Regions from separate parts of the Streptomyces sp. NPDC088553 genome, predicted to be linked through region 3. Evidence: riboswitches for the same ligand, from Rfam matches in the RefSeq annotation. Region 3 holds a riboswitch; each other region holds the start of a gene.

Region 1 (4,984 bases), on a different contig from region 3:
CCCTCGGAGCCCATCACCTCGACGCCGTCGTACCCGGCCTCCTTGGCGAGCTCGGCGCAGCGGGCGTAGTCCTCGACGGTCTGCTCGACCTCGGCGTCCGTCAGCTCGTTCGGTACGAAGGGGCTGATGGGGGCCTTGAGGGCGCTGGGCGCGACGAGCGCGGGGTGGTACGCGTACCGGCCGAAGTGCAGGATCTGCATGGCGATCCGGCCTCCCTCGGCGTGTACGGCGTCGGTGATCAGCCGGTGCTCGGCGACCTCGTCGGCGGTGGTGAGCTTGGCGCCGCCGTCCCAGGGACGGCCGGCGTCGTTGGGCGCGATGCCACCGGTGACGATGAGGCCCACGCCACCGCGGGCCCGCTCGGCGTAGAAGGCGGCCATGCGCTCGAAGCCGTGCTCGGTCTCCTCGAGGCCGACGTGCATCGACCCCATGATCACCCGATTGGGCAGGGTGGTGAACCCGAGGTCGAGCGGGCTCAGCAGGTGCGGGTACGGGGTCATGCGGGCGCCTCCTCGCGCAGGATCGTCGCCCTCAGTTCTAGGGGACCCCCTCCCTTTATGCAACTAGTTGCAGAAGATTCGGGACGTGATGTCTACTACTCGGTAGCTTCCGGCCCCGAGCTACTCGACACGCCCGAGCCACTCGGTACGCGGCGGGGCCGCCGCCGCACCGAGCCACGCGTCCAGCTCCTCCGGCGTACGCGGCTCGGCCGCCCCCTCCGCCAGCAGGCCGTGGGTACGGAGCAGCCGGGCCACCGCCGTGCCCCAGGGGCGGCGCAGCCGGGCCTCGTCCAGCAGCGCGTGGTCCGCGAGGAGCTCCGCGACCGGCCCGGTCCGCAGCCCCGACGGGGCGAGCACCGCCGCCTCGTCCGCCCAGCGCAACGCCAGATCCACGTCGTGCGTGGCCATCAGCACCGTCGTACCGGCCTCCCGCAGCCGCTGCAGCGCGTCGAGCAGCCGCTCCTGCCCGTGCGGATCGAGACCGGCAGTCGGCTCGTCCATGATCAGCACCCGGGGCCGCATCGCCATCGCGCCCGCGATCGCCGCCCGCTTGCGCTGCCCGTACGACAGCAGATGCGTCGGCCGGTCGGCGAGCGCCGTGATGTCCAGCGCCTCCAGGGCCTCGCGGACCCGTCGCCGGACCTCCTCCTCGGGCAGTCCCAGGTTCATCGGACCGAACGACACATCCTGCTCCACCGACGCGGCGAACAGCTGGTCGTCGGGATCCTGCACCACCAGCTGCACGGTCGTCCGCAGCCGGGTCAGCCCCTTCCGGTCGTACGCCACGTCCGTACCGTCCAGGCGCAGCGACCCGCTCACGCACCGCAGCCCGCCGCTGAGCAGGCGCAGCAGCGTCGTCTTGCCGCTGCCGTTGCGCCCGAGCAGCGCGACCGCCCGCCCCTCCGCGACGGCGAAGTCCACGCCGGACAGGACCGGGGGCCCGTCCTCATAGGCGAAGCCGGCTTTCACCAGTTCCACGACAGGGGTCGGAGACGTCACGGAAGGAGCCTTTCCAGTACGAGGGTGAGGGCGACGAGTCCGGCGAGCAGCGCACCCGTCGCGGCGAGGAACGGGCGGGAGAGCGCACCCGCGGGCACCAGGACCCGCAGCGTTCCGTCGTACCCGCGCCCGGCGAGCCCCGACTGCAGCCGCTGCGCCCGGTCGAAGGCCCGTACGAACGTGGTCGCACCGAGGCCCGCGAGGGAACGCCAGGTCGCGGCCCGTGTGGTGTGGCCGAGCCGGGCCGCCTGCGCCTGCCGGATCTTGGACATCGCGTCGAGCAGCAGGAAGATGATCCGGTACATCACCAGCGCCACGTCCACCACCGGCGCCGGCACCCCCGCCCGTACCAGCCGGGGCAGGACGTCGGACACCGGCGTCGTGAACGCGAACAGCAGCACCCCGAGCGAGGCCGAGGCGGTCCGCAGCAGCAACTCGCCCGCGTGCGTCGGACCGTCCGGCGCGAGGGCCACCAGCCCCCGGGCGCCGCCCACCTCGAAGAGCAGCGGAATCGCGCCCGTGACACAGAACCCGAGCGGGATGCGGAACGCCCGCCACAGCGCCCGGCCCGGCACACCGGCCGGACCGAGCAGCACCGTGAGCGTGGCCGCCGCGACGAGGACCGCGCCGGGCCACGGCGGCAGACCGACCGCGCACAGGGTGAGACCGAAGCCGAGAAGCGCCTTCTCGGCGGGATGGCGGCGGCGCCAGCGACTGCTGTGCGCCGCCGCGTCGATCGGCAGCATCGTCGGCTACGCGCCCGCTCCGCCGACGGATCCGCCGCCGGAGCCGCCCTCGTTGTGAGCGGTCGCGGTCGCGGCGGCCGTCGCGGTGGCGGTCACGTTCGCGGCATCGGCCTCCGCCCCGGGCTTCCCGGCCGCCTCCGCCCGGACCGCTCCTTGCCGGCGGCCGCGCCGCAGGCCGAAGTAGTACGCCAGGACACCGGCGCCGAGGGCCGCCTGAAGGGCGAACAGCGCCGACTCGATCTCCCCGGACGGCGGCTCGTACAGCGGGCTGAACCACGGTTCGTAGTCCGGCTGGAGCTCCGTGATCGCGGTCTCGGCCTCCGCGTCGGCCCCGGTGAACGGCTCCTCCTTGTGGTCCCCGAGCCCCAGCACGAGGGGCAGGACGGCCAGCGCGGCGACGACGAGCAGCAGCAGGGTGTTGATCTTCGCGTTCCGGCTCATCGCGCGGCCGCCTCCTCGCGTCGCTCCGCCGTGCGACCGGCGAGGACGCCGAGCCGGATCAGGTCGCCCTTGCTGGACTGCGTGAGCAGGCGCATCACGAGCACGGTGAGCAGGCCCTCGCTCACGGCGAGCGGAATCTGCGTGACGGCGAAGATCCCGCCGAACTTGGCGAGCGCACCGGGGATGCCGCTGCCCGGGTCGGGGAAGGCGAGCGCGAGCTGGACACTGGTCACGCAGTACGTGGACAGGTCGGCGACGAACGCGCCGAAGAAGACCGCGACCATCAGCGGCGCACCGAACCGGCGCAGCAGCAGATAGGTGCCGAATCCCGCCCAGGGCCCGACGATCGCCATCGAGAAGACGTTCGCGCCGAGCGTGGTGAGACCGCCGTGGGCGAGCAGCAGAGCCTGGAAGAGCAGGGTGATCGTCCCCAGGACCGCCATGATCGGCGGCCGGAACAGGATGGCGCCCAGGCCCGTACCGGTCGGATGCGAGCAGCTACCGGTCACCGAGGGCAACTTGAGTGCCGACAGGACGAAGGTGAAGGCGCCGGCGGCACCGAGCAACAGGGTGGACTCGGGATTCGACCGCACCTCGCGGGTCAGCGCGCGGACCCCGTGGACGACGAACGGCGCGGACGCGACGCCCCAGGCGGCCGCGTGCACAGGGGGTAGATACCCCTCGGCTATATGCATGGTTGGGAGACCCTCTCCAGCACCTCGTGGATGGACAACGCACCCTGGCCGGTCTCCTGGCTGACGGTCATTCCGCCCGACTCCGCCTTCCCACACCACGACGGTCTCCCGACGTGGTCCAGTGGCTTCCCCGAGGGTGTTCCCCGCGGGGGTGGAGCCGGACCTCCCGATCACAGTGGCGAGGGCCGCACCGGTACCGCACCGGTTTCCCGTACACCAAGGCCCTGCGACATTAGTGCGTTGACCTGCTGGATCACAACACGGTCGCCACCGGGTGCGGCCCTTCGATCACTCCCCGCAGTCGCCCCGGGGCGGCTGCGGGGTCCCGTGGGCGGCGCCGTGGATCCCCCGGATCTCCGGCCGCCTAGCTGTTCCGCCCGTTGCGCACGAAGGCCGCGATGGCGCCGGGCGCCACGACGACCGCCGCGGCGAGCGCCGCGAGCAGCATGGGGTCCGGGCCGTCGTAGTCGGCCTCCACCTCCGCATTGGCGCCGAACAGGGCCGCGCCCACCACCGCGAGGAGCGACACGCCGAGGACGCCCCTCGCCCATGCCCTGCGGGCGGACGGGGTGCGCAGGGGCACCAGCGCGATCAGGAACCAGACGAGCGCGAGAATCACCACAGCGGGCAGACTGCCGGACATTGCCCCTCCTCCGTCACCTGGCAGGGCCAGGCGGAACACGAGTGGCAGCCGGCTCCCGGAGAGGCCCGCCGCACAGCCGGATCGCGGTTGCGATCTCCCAGGGTAGATCGCGTCCAGGCCGCCCAGCGGCTGAGTTCCGGCCAAACAGTGCCTGGACGCAGCCGCTTGAGGCCGGATCACCGTCGTTCCGCGCCCTCACTCCTTGCGGTAGGCGTACGCCTCCGACGCGGCCGCCGCCACGGCGTCGAGGTCCCCGCCCGCACTCGCCGTGACCAGCGCCGCGACCGCGCCCTCGACGAACGGAGCGTCCACGAGTCGGGAGCCCTCGGGCAGTTCGTCGCCCTCGGCGAGGAGGGCCTTCACGGTGAGCACCGCGCTCCCCAGATCGACGAGGATCGCCACACCGGCGCCCCGGTCGACGGCCTCGGCCGCCTCGGCGATCAGCTCCGAACTCGTCCCGAGACCGCCGTCGGGGGTCCCGCCGGCCGGGCGGACCGGGGCGAGGTCACCGCCACCGGCGAGCCCCCGGGCCAGCTCGGCCACGGCGGTCGCGACGGCGGCGCTGTGCGAGACGAGCACGATGCCGACGGAACCGGAACCGGCTTCTCCACCGACACCTCCACCTCCACCGGCACGGGAACCGGCAGCGCCACTGGGACCGGAACTGGCACCGCCGGGTCCGACCGCACCGGGGCCGGTCCCGTTCGCCCTGCTCATGATGCCTCCTCGGCGCCCGGGCTCTCCGTACGGGCGATCTCGTGGAGCGCGGCGAACAGCAGCGCCGAGGACGTGGCCCCCGGATCCTGGTGTCCCACCGACCGCTCGCCCAGATAGCTGGCCCTGCCCTTGCGTGCCCGCAGGGGTACGGTCGCGAGCGCGCCCTCGTCGGCCGCCGCGCGGGCCGCGTCGAACGAGTCCCGCAGACCCTCCACGGCGGGCACGAGCGCGTCGAGCATCGTC
Region 2 (4,984 bases), on a different contig from region 3:
CTTCTCACCCCGCACGAGCACACCGCCGACGGCCGGGCTGACGGCGTTGAGCAGCAGCGCGAGCCGCAGGTCGTCCATGCCGACGACGGCGGTGAACGGATACCGGGTGCTCATCGGGTGGTCCTCTCCTTCAGTTCGATTCGCTGATGTCCTGTGGGACGGCCGCACGTCACGGCGCGCCGGGCGGCACGAAGGGGAGCCCCGGCGGGGCTCCCTCCTCGATCAACCGCAGCAGCGCGTCCGTGTCCGCGTGCTCCTCGATGAGATCCCCCAGTCGGTCCAGCTGTTCCTCCCGCAGCGCCCCGAACGACGTGTCGGGCGCCGGTACGAACCGCCGTCCGGCCGCCGCCGCGACCTCCCGCAGGAACGCCCGCCGGAACCCGTCGCTCTCCAGGGAGCCGTGCCAGTGCGTACCCCACACGGAGCCCACCCGACACCCGTCGAGGAACGGTTCCCCGCCGCGTACGTCCGCGACGCCGTGGTGGATCTCGTACCCCTCGACCCGTTCCCCGAGCGCCGAGCCCACCGGCCGGGCGAGCGTCTTCTCGCGCGCGAACCGCACCCGTACGGGCAGCAGCCCGAGCCCGTCGACGGCCCCCGCACGGGACTCGACCTCGTCCTCGATGTGCTCGCCGAGGACCTGGAAGCCGCCGCAGACGCCGAGCACCGGACGGCCTTCGGCGGCCCGGCGCGCCAGCGCGTCGGCGAGCCCGCGCTCCCGCAGCCAGGCGAGTGCCTTGACCGTCCCGCGCGTCCCCGGCACCACGACCAGGTCCGCGTCGACGAGCTCCTCGGCCCGGTCCACGAACCGCACGACGACGCCCGGCTCGGCGGCCAGCGCGTCCACGTCCGTGAAGTTGGACATCAGCGGCACCGCGCAGACGGCGACCCGCAGCACGTCCTCGCCGACCGGCGGCGCGACGACGGACTCGCGCACCGCGCCCCGCAGCGAGACCCGGAGGCCGTCCTCCTCGTCGATGCCGAGCCCGTGGGCGTACGGCAGGACGCCGAAGGTCCGCCGTCCGGTGAGTCCGCGCAGCATGTCCAGGCCCGGTTCGAGCAGGGTCACGTCACCGCGGAACTTGTTCACGAGGAAGCCGGCGATCAGCTCCTGGTCCTCGGGCGCGAGCAGCGCCGTCGTGCCGAAGAACTGGGCGAAGACCCCGCCCCGGTCGATGTCGCCGACCACGACGACGGGCAGCCGCGCGGCCCGCGCGATGCCCATGTTCACGATGTCGGTGCGCCGCAGGTTGATCTCTGCCGGGCTGCCGGCGCCCTCGCAGATCACGGCGTCGTACGTGCTCCGCAGCTCCTCCAGGCACGCGAGGACGGGCTCGAAGAGCTCCTTCTGCCGCCCTCCGTGGTAGCCACGAGCGCTGAGCTCGCCGACCGGCTTGCCCATCAGGACGACCTGGCTGGACCGGTCGCTGCCGGGCTTGAGCAGGACGGGGTTCATCAGCGCGGTCGGTTCCACCCGCGCCGCCTGCGCCTGCATGGCCTGGGCGCGCCCGATCTCGGCCCCCTCCCGCGTGACGAAGGAGTTGAGGGACATGTTCTGCCCCTTGAACGGGGCCACCTTCAGTCCCTTGCGGACCAGCCAGCGGCAGATGCCGGCCGTCACGACGCTCTTGCCGGCGTCGGACGTGGTCCCGGCGACGAGCAGTCCCCCACCCCTCATGCGTTCCTCCGCTTCCGGGTCGACGCGGCCAGGGCGCCGATGATCAGCCGGCCGCCCACACAGGCGGCCAGAGTGAGTCCGGTGACCCGGCGCGACAGGCGTACGGCCCGGTCGATGTCGGTCACCTCGACGGCCCGTCCCTCCCCGTTGAGCACCGGACGGTGCTCGATCCGGCCGCCGTACGACAGGGTGCCCCCGAGGCGTATGCCGAGGGCGCCCGCGAAGGAGGCCTCGACGGGGCCCGCGTTGGGGCTGGGGTGCTTCGCCGCGTCGGCCCGCCAGGCCTTCAGAGCACCGCGCGGGTTGCCGCCGGCGACGGTCGCGAGGACGGCCGTCAGCCGTGCCCCGGGCCAGCCGGCCACGTCGTCGAGCCGGGCCGAGGCCCAGCCGAAGCGACGGTGGCGCGGCGACTTGTGGCCGACCATGGCGTCCAGGGTGTTGACGGCCCGGAAGCCGACGAGGCCCGGTACGCCCGCGACCGCGCCCCAGAACAGGGCGCCGACCACGGCGTCGGAGGTGTTCTCGGCGACCGATTCGACGACCGCGCGGGCCATCGCGGGTCCGTCCAGGGACTGCGGGTCGCGCCCGCAGAGATGCGGCAGCCGCTCCCGGGCGACGTCCAGGTCCCCGGCGGCGAGCGCGCCGCCGATCGCGCGGGCCTCCCGCCCCAGGGTCGTACCGCCGACGACGGCCCACACGGAGGCGGCGGTCAGGGCGACGGCGGCGGCCGGCCGGTTCCGTACGGCCCGGGCGGCGAGCGCTCCGAGGGCGACGGTGGAGCCGGCGCAGACGGCGGTGTGCAGGGCGCCCCAGCCGCGGTGGTCGTGGTGGAGGCGGTTCTCGACCGCGGCGGCCGCCCGGCCGAACGCGGCGACGGGATGTCCGCGGCGGGGATCGCCGATGAGCAGATCGACGGCGAGACCCGCGGCCGCTCCGTACGCGAAGACACCAGTGGTACTGCTGCGGCCGGGCATGGCGCATGTCCTCACTCAGGGTCCGCGCCCTGGATCGACGTGACCGGCGGCGTGAGTTCCTGACTCCCGGACCCTTCGGATCCGGTCACAGTGGCGGGACCGCGCCGGATTCGCACCGGACTTCCTCTACTGCCGCCGTAATGGCCTCGGCAGTCCACCACGGCCCGAGAACAGCCGTCAACTCACCCTTGACCTGCAGCGAGTCACTGTGCGAAGCACCACAGACACGGCGACGGGGCGGCCCGCACCCGAAGGTGCGGACCGCCCCACCGGTCACGCTCGGACCGTCAGACGACGATCAGGTAGATGCCGTACGCGACGGCCGCCGCGCACAGGGCGAAGCAGGCGTACGCGGCGGTGCGGGCCAGAGCCGCGGAGCCGCCGCGGGCGGCGGCCTCCTCCTGCTTGGTGAGGCCGACGATGCCGAGGGTGAAGAGGCCCACGAGGGCGACGGTCGCCACGAGGCTGACTCCGAAGACGGAGCCGAGAGCTGCCCAGTCGATCTTCATGTCGTTCGTTCCTTAGACCGCGGCGGCGGGGGCCGGGGGAGCGGTCGGGTCGGTGGGGGCCGGCGCGGGGATGGTCGCCTTGAGGTCCTGGTCCGCGACGGCGGCGACGGAACCGGCGGCCGGCGGCGGGGTGACGGCCGCCATGGCGGTGGTCACGACGCCCGCGGGCTCGCTGTCGAGGTCGTCGGCGGTGACGTTGTTGTGGTCGACCGGCTTGCGGCGGGAGAGCGACCAGATGACGCCGGAGCCGGCGACCAGCAGGACCGCGACGGCGGCGATGCCCCAGGGGCCCTGCTTGGTGAGGAACTCGGCGCCGGCGCCGACCACGGCCGCGGCGGGCAGGGTCAGACCCCAGGCGACGAACATCCGGGTGGCGGTCGACCAGCGGACGACACCGCCCTTGCGGCCGAGACCGGCGCCCATCACGGCACCCGAGCAGGACTGGGTGGTGGAGAGCGAGAAGCCCAGGTGCGAGGAGGCGAGGATGACCGTCGCGGCGCTGGTCTGGGCGGCGAAGCCCTGCTGCGGCTGGAGGTCGGTGAGGCCCTTGCCCATGGTGCGGATGATGCGCCAGCCACCGAGGTAGGTGCCGAGGGCGATGGCGACACCGGCGGAGACGATGACCCACAGCGGAGGGTTCGAGCCGGGGGCGACGACACCCTGGGTGACCAGGGCGAGGGTGATGATGCCCATCGTCTTCTGGGCGTCGTTGGTGCCGTGGGCGAGGGAGACGAGACCGGCGGAGGCGATCTGGCCGGCCCGGTAGCCCTTGGCCGTGGCCTTCGCCTCGGGGTTGGCCTTGATCCTGTACGTCAGCTTGGTGGCGGCCATCGCGGCGAGGCCGGCGACGAGCGGCGCGGCGACGGCCGGGATGAGGACCTTGGTGACGATGGTCGGGCCGTTCACGGCCGACCAGCCGGCCGACATGACCGCGGCGCCGATGAGGCCGCCGAAGAGGGCGTGGGAGGAGCTGGACGGGAGCCCGAGCAGCCAGGTCAGGAGATTCCAGAGGATGGCGCCGACCAGCGCGGCGAAGATCACCTCTGTACGAATGCCTTCTTCGTTGATGATCCCGCCGGAGATCGTCTTGGCGACCTCCACGGACAGGAACGCGCCGACGAGGTTCAGCACGGCGGACATGGCCACCGCCGTCTTCGGCTTGAGAGCACCGGTCGAGATGGTCGTGGCCATCGCGTTCGCGGTGTCGTGGAAACCGTTCGTGAAATCGAACACGAGAGCTGTCACGACCACAATGGCGAGCAGCAGCGTGATGTGTTCCATTTACCCAGGCAATCGTTTGACGTCAGTGGCTGGACGAACGTAAGCAACCTGGGTGAACGGAAGGTGAACTGGGTCGGGCGGTGTGGTGTCTCGAACCGGTGTCAAGAGATTCCGCTTACGGTCCCGTCCCGCGAGCTGTCCACGATGCGGTCACCCCGCAACCCCGGGTAATCCGGGCCATCGCCGGGCACATGCGACCTGCCCCGGTTCCTCCTCGGTCACCCGGTTCCGGTCCCTGGACGGAACCATCCGACCGGGGGACCCCGCGGACGAGACCCATATCACTCCCCGGAGGGCTCCCGGAGGACCCGGGAGACCCCGCGGCGCCGACCCCCGTCCGTACTCCTCCTCCGGCCTCCCGGCCGGGGCCGTACGGGTCCCACCGGTGGCAGTCCGCCCCCACCCTGCCGAGACTGGGAGCGTGCGCCCGGCTACAGCGACGGCAGCGGCCGTCACCACCCTGCTCGGTGTCGGCGCGGCCGCGTTCGCGGCCGGCCGGTACGCCAGCGACGTCGCCCTCAGGGTGCCGTCCGGACGTCCCC
Region 3 (4,984 bases):
CGATCTCCTCGTAACGGGAGCGGGGGACGAGGATCCGGGTCTGGGCGACGCACGCCTGGCCGTTGTTCATCCAGGCGGCCGGGACGATCCCGGCGACAGCGGTCGCGAGGTCGGCGTCGGGCAGGATCACGGCGGCCGACTTCCCGCCGAGTTCGAGGGTGACGCGGGTGAGGTTTCGGGCGGCGACCTCCATGACCCGCTTGCCCGCGGCGACCGAACCCGTGAAGGAGACCTTGTCGACGCCGGGGTGGCCGACGAGGTACTCGCTGACCTCGCGGTCGGCGGGCAGGATGCTGAGCACGCCCTCGGGCAGCCCGGCCTCGGTGGCGATGTCGGCGAGGATGTACGAGTCGAGCGGCGACTCCGGCGAGGGCTTGAGGACCACCGTGCAACCGGCGAGCAGCGCGGGCCCCAGCTTGGCGGCGGCGGTGAACTGCGGCACGTTCCACGGGACGACGGCCGCGACCACACCCACCGGCTCGCGCCGGACGAGCAGCGGGCCGAGTATGCCGCCGCGCCGCTCCTCGTACGTGAAGTCGCGCGCGACGGTGATCGCCGCGTCCCAGACCATCATCGCGCCGAGCGCCTGGGCGAGGACGGACCAGGAGTACGGGGAACCGTTCTGCGCGCTGATGGAGCGGGCGATCTCCTCGTGGCGCACGGCGATCGCGTCCTTGATGCGGCTGACGACGGCGATCCGCTCCTCCACCGTCATCCGGGGCCAGGGCCCTTCGTCGAAGGCCCGGCGGGCGGCCGCCACGGCCCGGTCGACATCGGCGGTGGAGGCGTGCGGGACGCGTCCGATGACCTCCTCGGTGTGCGGGGAGACGACCTCGATGACGTCCGCGCCGAGCGGGTCGGTCAACTCCCCGCCGATGAACAGCTTTCCGTGCTCCACAAGCTCGGTCATGACCGCCGCCTTCATGAGGAGATGAATTCCCTGACGATGCCTCAGAACTGATACCAGTTCTAGTTATAGTGGGCAATGGGCGAGCACGCTCCGCACCGCCGTGGAGAGATTCCGTACCGCCGTGGAGAGATGAGGGATCCATGCAGGGACCCATGCCCCAGGTGACCGAGCACGGCGGAGGCGTCTGGTCGCTCCGGGTGCCCATCCCCGACAATCCGCTCGGGCACACGCTGGTCCACGTGCTCGACACCGACCGCGGGCCCGTCCTCGTCGACACCGGCTGGGACGACCCGGCCTCGTGGGCCGAACTCACCGGCGGGCTCGCCGCGTTGGGCATCGACGTGTCGGACGTCCACGGTGTCGTCATCACCCATCACCACCCCGACCACCACGGCCTCTCCGGCAAGGTCCGCGAGGCGTCCGGGGCCTGGATCGCCATGCACGCCGCCGACACCGACGTCGTGCGCCGCACCCGCGAGGCCGAGCCGGGTACCTGGCTCGACTACCTCGCCCGCAAGCTCGCCGCCGTCGGCGCCCCCGAGGACCACCTCGGCCCCCTGCGGGCCGCCCGCGCCTCCGGGCGGATGCGCACCCTGCCCGGGCTGCGTTCCGCCCTCCCCGACCGGGAGATCGTCCCCGGCGAGCTCCTCGACCTCGCCGGACGGCGGCTGCGCGCGATCTGGACCCCCGGCCACACCCCCGGCCACGTCTGCCTCCACCTGGAGGAGGAGCACCCCTCCCGGCTGCCCGGCCACGGCCGGCTCTTCTCCGGCGACCATCTGCTGCCCGGGATCACCCCGCACATCGGGCTGTACGAGGACCCCGACGACTCCACCGTCACCGATCCCCTCGGCGACTACCTCGACTCCCTCGAACGCATCGGCCGCCTCGGCGTCGCCGAGGTCCTCCCCGCCCACCAGCACGCCTTCACCGACGCCCCCGGCCGGGTCCGTGAACTCCTCGACCACCACGAGGAACGGCTCACCGGGCTCATCGGCCTGCTCGCCACCCCGCTCACCCCCTGGCAGCTCGCCGTGCGGATGGAGTGGAACCGTCCCTGGGACCAGATCCCCTACGGCTCCCGCAACATCGCCGTCAGCGAGGCCGAGGCGCACCTGCGCCGCCTGGTGAAACTCGGCCGCGCGGAGGCGGTGCAGGGGACGGAACCCGTCCAGTACGTGGCCGTGTGAGGCGTCAGGCCTTGACGAGGCGGACGACCGCCGCGATCAGGACGACCGGTGAGAGCCCTCCGCCGAGGATCATCACCGGCATGGCCACCCACCACAGGTAGTGCCGACCATCGCCGTCCCCGTAGTCGTAGACGTTGTGGACGAACAGGAACCGGAGGAGGTGCAGGGTCAGCACCCCGACCAGCGCGATCCAGTAGAGGGCGACGCCGGCAACAGCGGCCCCTCCCCGGGCGGCGCGCCCGCGAGGCCCGCGGCACGGGCCCGCCGGCCGTACCCGCGAAGCCCGGTGTGAGGCGCCTCGCACCCGCCGGGCCGCGGGCATACGGGCCGGTAGAGTGGGCGGGTCGTCATCATGCCCGTACGTGGGGGAAGCCGGTGGAACTCCGGCACTGACCCGCAACCGTGAACAACTCCTGCCCAAGGAGTCGTAAGTCGGAATGCCCCGTCCGGGACGTGACCGCCGGCACCGTCGAGGAATACGGAGCCGGAGCCTGGTGCCCCTGAGGCGTGCCGGTGCCCGGCCGCAGGAGAGGGCCCCATGAACACCGTCCGCCGCGGCGCCACCGCGCTCGCAGCCGCCACCGTCCTGCTCGGCACCGGAGCGGCCGGGGTGGCGGGAGCGGCCACCACCGCGCCCTCCCCCACGCCCTCCGCCGTCACGATCCCGGACGGTCTGTACGGCAAGAACGACCCGACGTACGACGGTGTCTGGCGTCAGTCGCTCGCCTTCCTCGCCCAGCGCTCCACCGGCTTCCAGCCCTCCGACAAGGCCGTGGACTGGCTGCTCGGCCAGCAGTGCGCGGACGGTTCGTTCAGCTCGTACCGCGCGGACGTCACGACGCCCTGCGACGCGAAGACCATGCGGGACACCAATGCCACGGCGATCGCCGTGCAGGGGCTCCGCGCGGTCCGGGGGCAGTCGGCCTCCCCCGAGACGATCGACAAGGCCGTCAAGGCGGGCTCCGACTGGCTGCGCACCGTGCAGAACAAGGACGGCGGCTGGGGCTACAGCCCCGGCGGCGCCAGTGACGCCAACTCCACCTCGGTCGTCATCGGCGCGCTCGCCGCGACGGGCCTGCGGCCCACCCTGTTCACCTCCGCCGAGGGGCGTACGCCCTACGACGCGCTCCTCTCCTTCGCGCTGCCCTGCTCGGACAAGGAGGGCGCGGGGGCCTTCGCCTACCAGCCCGACAAGGCCGGCAAGCTCCTCGCGAACGCCGACGCCACCGCCGCGGCCACCCTCGCGGGCCTCGGCAAGAACGTCACCGCCACCAAGGCCTCTCCCGAGCAGCCGCCGGTCTGCAACGACCTGTCGAAGCCGACGGTCGAGCGGGCCGCGCTCAACGGCGCCTCCTACCTGGCGAAGGCCCTCGCGAAGACCGGCCACCTGACCCTGCCGCCGATGCCGGGCGCCACCGACACGACCGAGCAGCCCGACGTCGGCAACACCGCCGACGCGGTCGTCGCGCTCGCCGCGGCCGGCGCCTCGAAGGAGGCGAAGCCCGCCGTGGAGTGGCTGGAGAAGAACTCCGCCGCCTGGGCGAAGGGCGGCGGCCCGGCCGCGTACGCGCAGCTGATCCTGGCCGCGCGGGCGACGGAGACGGACCCGCGCGAGTTCGGTACGGCGGACCTGGTGGAGCAGCTCAACGCCACCGGCCCGGCGCCGAAGACGCCGGACACCTCGGCCTCCTCCACGAGTGACGACGAGGGCGGCCTCGGCTTCGACATCTGGTGGATCATCGGCATCGGCATGGTCGTCGGCGTCGGCATCGGCTTCCTCGTGAGCGGCCGCAAGAAGTGACCGCCGCGCGAGGGAACGGTGCCCGAGGGAACGGTGCCCGACGGCGTGGCTCCCGTACCGCCGGAGCCGCGGCCGGGGCGCTCCTGACGCTCACCGCGGTCGTGGCCGCGGCGGCTCCGGCGCAGGCCGCCGGCTACCGCTACTGGTCGTTCTGGGAGAGCGACGGCGGGAAGCCCTGGGCGTACGCCACCCAGGGTCCGGCGACCGCACGCCCCGCCGACGGCGACGCGATCGGCTTCCGCTTCGCCATCAGCAACGGCACGAACGACACCTCCCGGCCGTCCGTCGCCCCCGACTTCACGGGGATCTGCGGGGGCGTGGAGAAGAAGGACGGCACGAAGCGGGTCGCGGTCGTCGTCGACTTCGGCGGCCCGGCGGACGCGCCGCCCGGCGAGGCCCCGCCGGAGAAGCCGGTGAAGGTCGGCTGTGCGCAGGTCCGTGAGGACGCGACGGGCGCGGAGGCGCTCGCCGAGGTGGCGAAGCCGCTGCGGTACGACGGCGCGGCCATGCTGTGCGGGATCGCCGGCTACCCGGCGCGGGGCTGCGGCGAGCCGGTCGCGGAGACCGGTGGGACCGGGGAGACCGGTGGGACCGGGAAGACGCCGTCGTCGGCCGCGCCGAGCGCCTCGGCGACCGCCGGCGAGGACGGCGGGAGCCCGTCCTTCGGCGTGCTCGCCGGCGGGGCGGCCGTGCTGGCCCTGGGCGGGGCGGCGATCTGGAAGGCCCGCCGGCGCGGATGAGCCCGGTACGCACGCAGGTGGACGCGGTACGCACGCGGGTGAGCCCGGGGGGCGCGCGGATGAGCCCGGTACCCACGCAGCTGGACGCGGTACGCACGCGGGTGAGCCCGGAGGGCGCGCGGATGAGCCCGGTACGCACGCAGCTGGACGCGGTACGCCCGCGGGTGAGCCCGGAGGGCGCGCGGATGAGCCCGGTACGCACGTGGGTGGACCCGGTGGGCACGTCGGCGAGCCCCGTACGCACGTCGGTGAACCCGGTATGAAGGTGATCCACGTCCTCCGCGCCCCGGAGGCGAGCCGGTCCAACGCGCTGCACGCCGGAGCCTGGTGGGTGTGGGCGCTC
Region 4 (4,984 bases), on a different contig from region 3:
GGAGGATGCCCGCGCCGTAGGTGCCCGGCCGGGAGCCGAAGATCCGGGTCGTGGCGCGCCGCTCGTCGCCGTGCTCGGCGAGGTCGGCCTGCGCGTGCGCCCGGACGTAGTTGTCCTCCGCGGACTCGCCCTCCAGACCGGCGACCAGGCGGACGGCGTCGTCGAGGAGACCGATGACGTGCGGGAACGCGTCACGGAAGAAGCCCGAGATGCGCAGGGTGACATCGACGCGCGGCCGGCCGAGCTCGGCGAGCGGGATCGGCTCCAGGCCGTTCACCCGGCGCGAGGCCTCGTCCCACAGCGGGCGGACGCCCAGCAGGGCGAGCGCCTCGGCGACGTCGTCGCCGGCGGTGCGCATCGCGCTGGTGCCCCACAGGGAGAGGCCCACGGACGTCGGCCACTCGCCGTTGTCGGTGCGGTAGCGCTCCAGGAGCGAGTCGGCGAGCGCCTGACCGGTCTCCCAGGCGAGCCGGGACGGCACGGCCTTCGGGTCGACCGAGTAGAAGTTCCGGCCGGTCGGCAGGACGTTGACCAGGCCGCGCAGCGGCGAACCGGAGGGGCCGGCCGGGACGAAGCCGCCGTTCAGGGCGTGCACGGCGTGGCTGAGCTCGTCGGTGGTGGCGGCCAGCCGCGGCACGACCTGCTCGCAGGCGAAGCGGAGCACGGCGTGCACCTCGGAGCCGTACGCGGCGGCGACCGAGGGGACCGCGTCCACGGACCAGTCCGCCGCCTCCATCGCCTCGACGAGCTCGCGGGCCTTCGCCTCCGCCTCGTCGGCGGTGGTGCGGGTCGCGGCCGACTCGTCGAGACCGAGGGCCTCGCGCAGACCGGGCAGGGCCTGCGTGCCGCCCCAGATCTGGCGGGCGCGCAGGATCGAGAGGACCAGGTTGACCCGGGCCTCGCCCTCCGGGGCTCCGCCGAGGACGTGCAGACCGTCGCGGATCTGGGCGTCCTTGACCTCGCACAGCCAGCCGTCGACGTGCAGCAGGAAGTCGTCGAAGCCGTCGTCCTCGGGGCGCTGTTCGAGCCCCAGGTCGTGGTCGAGCTTGGCGGCCTGGATCAGCGTCCAGATCTGGGCGCGGATCGCGGGCAGCTTCGCCGGGTCCATGGAGGAGATCTGCGCGTACTCGTCGAGCAGCTGCTCCAGGCGCGCGATGTCGCCGTACGAGTCGGCGCGGGCCATCGGCGGCACCAGGTGGTCGACGAGCGTGGCGTGCACACGGCGCTTGGCCTGGGTGCCCTCGCCCGGGTCGTTGACCAGGAACGGGTAGATCAGCGGGATGTCGCCGAGGGCCGCGTCGGGGCCGCAGGCGGCGGACAGGCCGGCGTTCTTGCCGGGCAGCCACTCCAGGTTGCCGTGCTTGCCCAGGTGCACCATGGCGTCGGCGCCGAAGCCGCCGTCCTCGGCGCGGGCCGCGATCCAGCGGTAGGCGGCCAGGTAGTGGTGGGACGGCGGGAGATCGGGGTCGTGGTAGATCGCGATCGGGTTCTCGCCGAAGCCGCGCGGAGGCTGAATGAGGATCAGCAGGTTCCCGCGGCGGAGGGCCGCGAGGACGATGTCGCCCTCGGGGTTGCGCGAACGGTCCAGGAACATCTCGCCGGGCGCGGGGCCCCAGTGCTCCTCGACATGGGTCCGCAGCTCCTCGGGGAGCGTCGCGTACCAGCGCTTGTAGTCGGCGGCCGGGATGCGGACCGGGTTCTTGGCGAGCTGCTCCTCCGTCAGCCAGTCCTGGTCGTGGCCGCCGGCCTCGATGAGGGCGTAGATCAGCTCGTCGCCGTCGCCGGAGACCAGGCCGGGAAGGTCCTCGACGGGCCCGAAGTCGTACCCCTCCGCGCGGAGGCGGCGCAGCAGCGAGACGGCGGAGGCGGGGGTGTCGAGGCCGACGGCGTTGCCGATGCGGGAGTGCTTCGTCGGGTACGCGGAGAGGACCAGCGCCAGCTTCTTCTCGGCGTTCGGGATGTGCCGGAGCCGGGCGTGCCGGACGGCGATCCCGGCGACGCGGGCCGCGCGCTCGGCGTCGGCGACGTACGCGGGCAGCCCGTCCTCGTCGATCTCCTTGAAGGAGAACGGCACGGTGATGAGCCGGCCGTCGAACTCGGGGACGGCGACCTGGCTCGCGGCGTCCAGCGGGGAGAGACCCTCGTCGTTCTCCTCCCAGGCGGCGCGCGAACCGGTCAGGCACAGCGCCTGCAGGATCGGCACGTCAAGCGCGGCCAGCGCGCCCGCGTCCCAGGCCTCCTCGTCGCCGCCGGCCTGCGCCTCGGCGGGCTTGGTGCCGCCCGCCGCGAGGACGGTGGTGACGATCGCGTCGGCGGTACGGAGCCGGTCGAGCAGCTCCGGCTCGGGGGCGCGCAGGGAGGCCACGTACAGCGGGAGGGCCTGGGCGCCGGCGTCCTCGATCGCGGCGCAGAGCGCGTCGACGAAGGCGGTGTTCCCGCTCATGTGGTGGGCGCGGTAGTAGAGCACGGCGACGGTCGGGCCGGCCGTCGTGCGTGCGGCGCGCTTCAGCGGGCCCCAGGTGGGGGCGGCCGCCGGGGACTCGAAGCCGTGCCCGGTGAGCAGGACGGTGTCGGAGAGGAAGCGGGCCAGCTGCTCCAGGTTCGCGGGGCCGCCGTGCGCCAGGTAGGCGTGCGCCTCGGTGGCGACGCCGACGGGGACGGTGGACGCCTCCATCAGCTGCGCGTCGGGGGCCTGTTCGCCGCTGAGGACGACCATCGGCTTTCCGGCCGCGCGCACCGCGTCGAGGCCCTCCTCCCAGGAACGGAGGCCGCCGAGGAGCCGTACGACGACGAGCTCGGCGTCGGCCAGGAGGCCGGTGAGGTCGGCGAGGGGGAGACGGGCGGGGTTGGCGAAGCGGTACTCCACCGGGCCGCCGGCCGCGCGGGCGCTGAGCAGGTCGGTGTCGGAGTGCGACAGCAGCAGAAGCATGGCGAGCGCAGGCCTTCCTCGGGGTTGTCCGCGCCCCGGGTGGTCGTATGGGTTGGGGCCTCCCCTTGCTCGAGCGAAGCCGAGAGCTTGGGGAAGGGAGTTCCTGACTCACCGGGCCCGGGATCGCGCGGACGCGCAGCCGGGCCGGCTCACAGTGGCGGGACCGCGCCGGATTCTCACCGGGCTTCCTCCCCGGGGTCCTGGGACCCCATGCCGTCTGCATAGTAGATCGTGCGGTCGACGGCCCGGGTCGGGTGAGGGAGTCGGCCGGATCACACTGCGGGATCACGCTGCGGATCGCCCGGCGGACGGAACCCCCGTTCCCGACCGCGGCCGGACCGGCCTCCGGCCTCGGCCGGCCACCGCGTCGGCCGGCCCGCGGTCGGAGGCCGGCCCGCGGTCGGAGGGCGGGCCGCGGTCGGAGGGCGGGCCGCACTGGCGGCCGGATCGCGCCCGGTGGCCGACCGGGGGCCCGTCGGTATGCTCGCCGCCATGCCGCCCACCCCGCCCCCGACGCCCGACCCGGGCGAACCTCGCATACGGGACCGTGGCGACGCGTGCCCCGGGGCGCTGCGCCTGCACTCCGCCGACGACGGCCGCCTCGCCCGACTCCGTCTGCCCGGAGGTCGCTTGACGCCACGTCAGGTCGAGACTCTGGCGGACGCGGCGGAGACCCTGGGCGACGGACGGCTCAGCATCACCTCGCGCGGCAACGCCGAGCTGCGCGGCCTCGCCGACGACTGCGGGGCCGAGCTGGCGGCGCTCCTCGGCGAGGCGGGCCTGCTGCCCTCCCCCACCCACGAACGCGTCCGCAACATCGTCGCCTCCCCGGCCTCGGGCCTCGACGGACTCGGCGCCGCCGACGTGCAGTTGTGGGCCCGCGAGCTGGACGCCCACCTCCGCTCCGCGCCCTGGGCGGCGGCCCTTTCCGGCCGCTTCCTCTTCGTCCTCGATGACGGGCGCGGCGATGTCGCCAGGCTCGGCGGGGATGTGACCTTGGTCGCAGTGCGGGGCGGAGAGGCGGAGCTGCACGTCGGCGGGCGAGCCGTCCGGCTCGCTGGCTCCGACGCGCCCGGCGCGGCCCTGGCGGTGGCGGGCGGGTTCCTGGCCGCGGCACGGGAGGCCGGAACCGGGGCCTGGCGGGTCCGGGAACTCCCGGAGGGGTACGCGGTGGACCCGGCGGAGTCGGGGGTGACGGCGCGACCCGTACCCGCGCCGGAACTCCCCCAGGGCCCTCCGCCCTCCCCCGGCGTCCTCGGGCCCGCCGCCCTCTCCGTACTCGCCCCGCTCGGCCGCCTCACCGCCGCCCAGCTCCGGGCGCTGCTCCCCGCCGATGAGGTCCGCCTGACCCCCTGGCGCGGGGTCGTCGTGGCCGGGGCCGGCGCCGACCGGCTGCCCGCCCTCGACGCGGCCGGCCTCATCACCCGCCCCGGCTCCCCCTGGGCCGGTGTCACCGCCTGCACCGGGCGGCCCGGCTGCGCGAAGTCCCTCGCCGACGTCCGCGCCGACGCCGTCCCCGGACACCCCGGAGGCCTCGGGCACATCGAGGCCCCCGTCCGCCCCGTCCTCCCCGTGCACTTCTCCGGGTGCGAGCGCCGCTGCGGACACCCGCACGGCTCCTGGACCGACGTCGTCGCCACCGCCGCCGGCGACTACCTGGTGGACGGCGTCCCCACCCCCCGTACCGCCCTGCCCGAAGCCGTGACCGCGGCCCGCACGACGAGATGAGCGAGAGCAACAGGATGTTCGACTACGAGAAGGACGGGGCGGAGATCTACCGCCGGTCCTTTGCCACGATCCGCGCCGAGGCGGATCTGGCGGGCCTGCCCGCCGATGTCGCCCAGGTGGCGGTCCGGATGATCCACGCCTGCGGCATGACCGACCTCGTACGCGACATCGCCTGGTCGCCGCGGGTCGTCACGAACGCCCGCGCCGCCCTCCGGGCCGGAGCGCCGATCCTCTGCGACGCGCAGATGGTCGCGAGCGGCGTCACCCGGCGCCGGCTGCCCGCCGACAACGAGGTGATCTGCACCCTCTCGGACCCGTCCGTGCCGG

The links. Region 3 has a riboswitch for cobalamin ahead of ACIP8Z_RS13510 (prenyltransferase/squalene oxidase repeat-containing protein). Riboswitches for the same ligand answer to the same signal wherever they lie in the genome.
Region 1: another riboswitch for cobalamin. It lies ahead of ACIP8Z_RS02710 (energy-coupling factor ABC transporter permease); the one in region 3 lies ahead of ACIP8Z_RS13510 (prenyltransferase/squalene oxidase repeat-containing protein).
Region 2: another riboswitch for cobalamin. It lies ahead of ACIP8Z_RS32510 (cobalamin biosynthesis protein); the one in region 3 lies ahead of ACIP8Z_RS13510 (prenyltransferase/squalene oxidase repeat-containing protein).
Region 4: another riboswitch for cobalamin. It lies ahead of cobN (cobaltochelatase subunit CobN); the one in region 3 lies ahead of ACIP8Z_RS13510 (prenyltransferase/squalene oxidase repeat-containing protein).

Annotation. Positions count from the first base shown of each region.
Region 1 is NZ_JBIVMG010000001.1:586,144-591,127, reverse strand. Features, by position in the region: gene ACIP8Z_RS02730 (FAD-dependent oxidoreductase) at 1-500, opposite strand, end outside; gene ACIP8Z_RS02725 (energy-coupling factor ABC transporter ATP-binding protein) at 621-1,499, opposite strand; gene cbiQ (cobalt ECF transporter T component CbiQ) at 1,496-2,245, opposite strand; gene ACIP8Z_RS02715 (energy-coupling factor ABC transporter substrate-binding protein) at 2,252-2,686, opposite strand; gene ACIP8Z_RS02710 (energy-coupling factor ABC transporter permease) at 2,683-3,381, opposite strand; cobalamin riboswitch at 3,410-3,617, opposite strand; gene ACIP8Z_RS02705 (hypothetical protein) at 3,746-4,024, opposite strand; gene ACIP8Z_RS02700 (PTS-dependent dihydroxyacetone kinase phosphotransferase subunit DhaM) at 4,220-4,603, opposite strand; gene dhaL (dihydroxyacetone kinase subunit DhaL) at 4,738-4,984, opposite strand, start outside.
Region 2 is NZ_JBIVMG010000012.1:56,667-61,650, reverse strand. Features, by position in the region: gene ACIP8Z_RS32520 (putative cobaltochelatase) at 1-114, opposite strand, end outside; gene ACIP8Z_RS32515 (cobyric acid synthase) at 170-1,678, opposite strand; gene ACIP8Z_RS32510 (cobalamin biosynthesis protein) at 1,675-2,652, opposite strand; cobalamin riboswitch at 2,685-2,827, opposite strand; gene ACIP8Z_RS32505 (hypothetical protein) at 2,940-3,161, opposite strand; gene ACIP8Z_RS32500 (anion permease) at 3,174-4,442, opposite strand; gene ACIP8Z_RS32495 (alpha/beta hydrolase) at 4,864-4,984, shown strand, end outside.
Region 3 is NZ_JBIVMG010000004.1:94,775-99,758, forward strand. Features, by position in the region: gene ACIP8Z_RS13495 (aldehyde dehydrogenase) at 1-910, opposite strand, end outside; gene ACIP8Z_RS13500 (MBL fold metallo-hydrolase) at 1,063-2,100, shown strand; gene ACIP8Z_RS13505 (hypothetical protein) at 2,105-2,275, opposite strand; cobalamin riboswitch at 2,424-2,562, shown strand; gene ACIP8Z_RS13510 (prenyltransferase/squalene oxidase repeat-containing protein) at 2,639-3,901, shown strand; gene ACIP8Z_RS13515 (SCO2322 family protein) at 4,003-4,641, shown strand; gene ACIP8Z_RS13520 (hypothetical protein) at 4,701-4,904, shown strand; gene ACIP8Z_RS13525 (energy-coupling factor transporter transmembrane component T) at 4,901-4,984, shown strand, end outside.
Region 4 is NZ_JBIVMG010000006.1:407,861-412,844, reverse strand. Features, by position in the region: gene cobN (cobaltochelatase subunit CobN) at 1-2,929, opposite strand, end outside; cobalamin riboswitch at 3,008-3,156, opposite strand; gene ACIP8Z_RS22475 (cobalamin biosynthesis protein CobG) at 3,410-4,657, shown strand; gene ACIP8Z_RS22470 (precorrin-8X methylmutase) at 4,672-4,984, shown strand, end outside.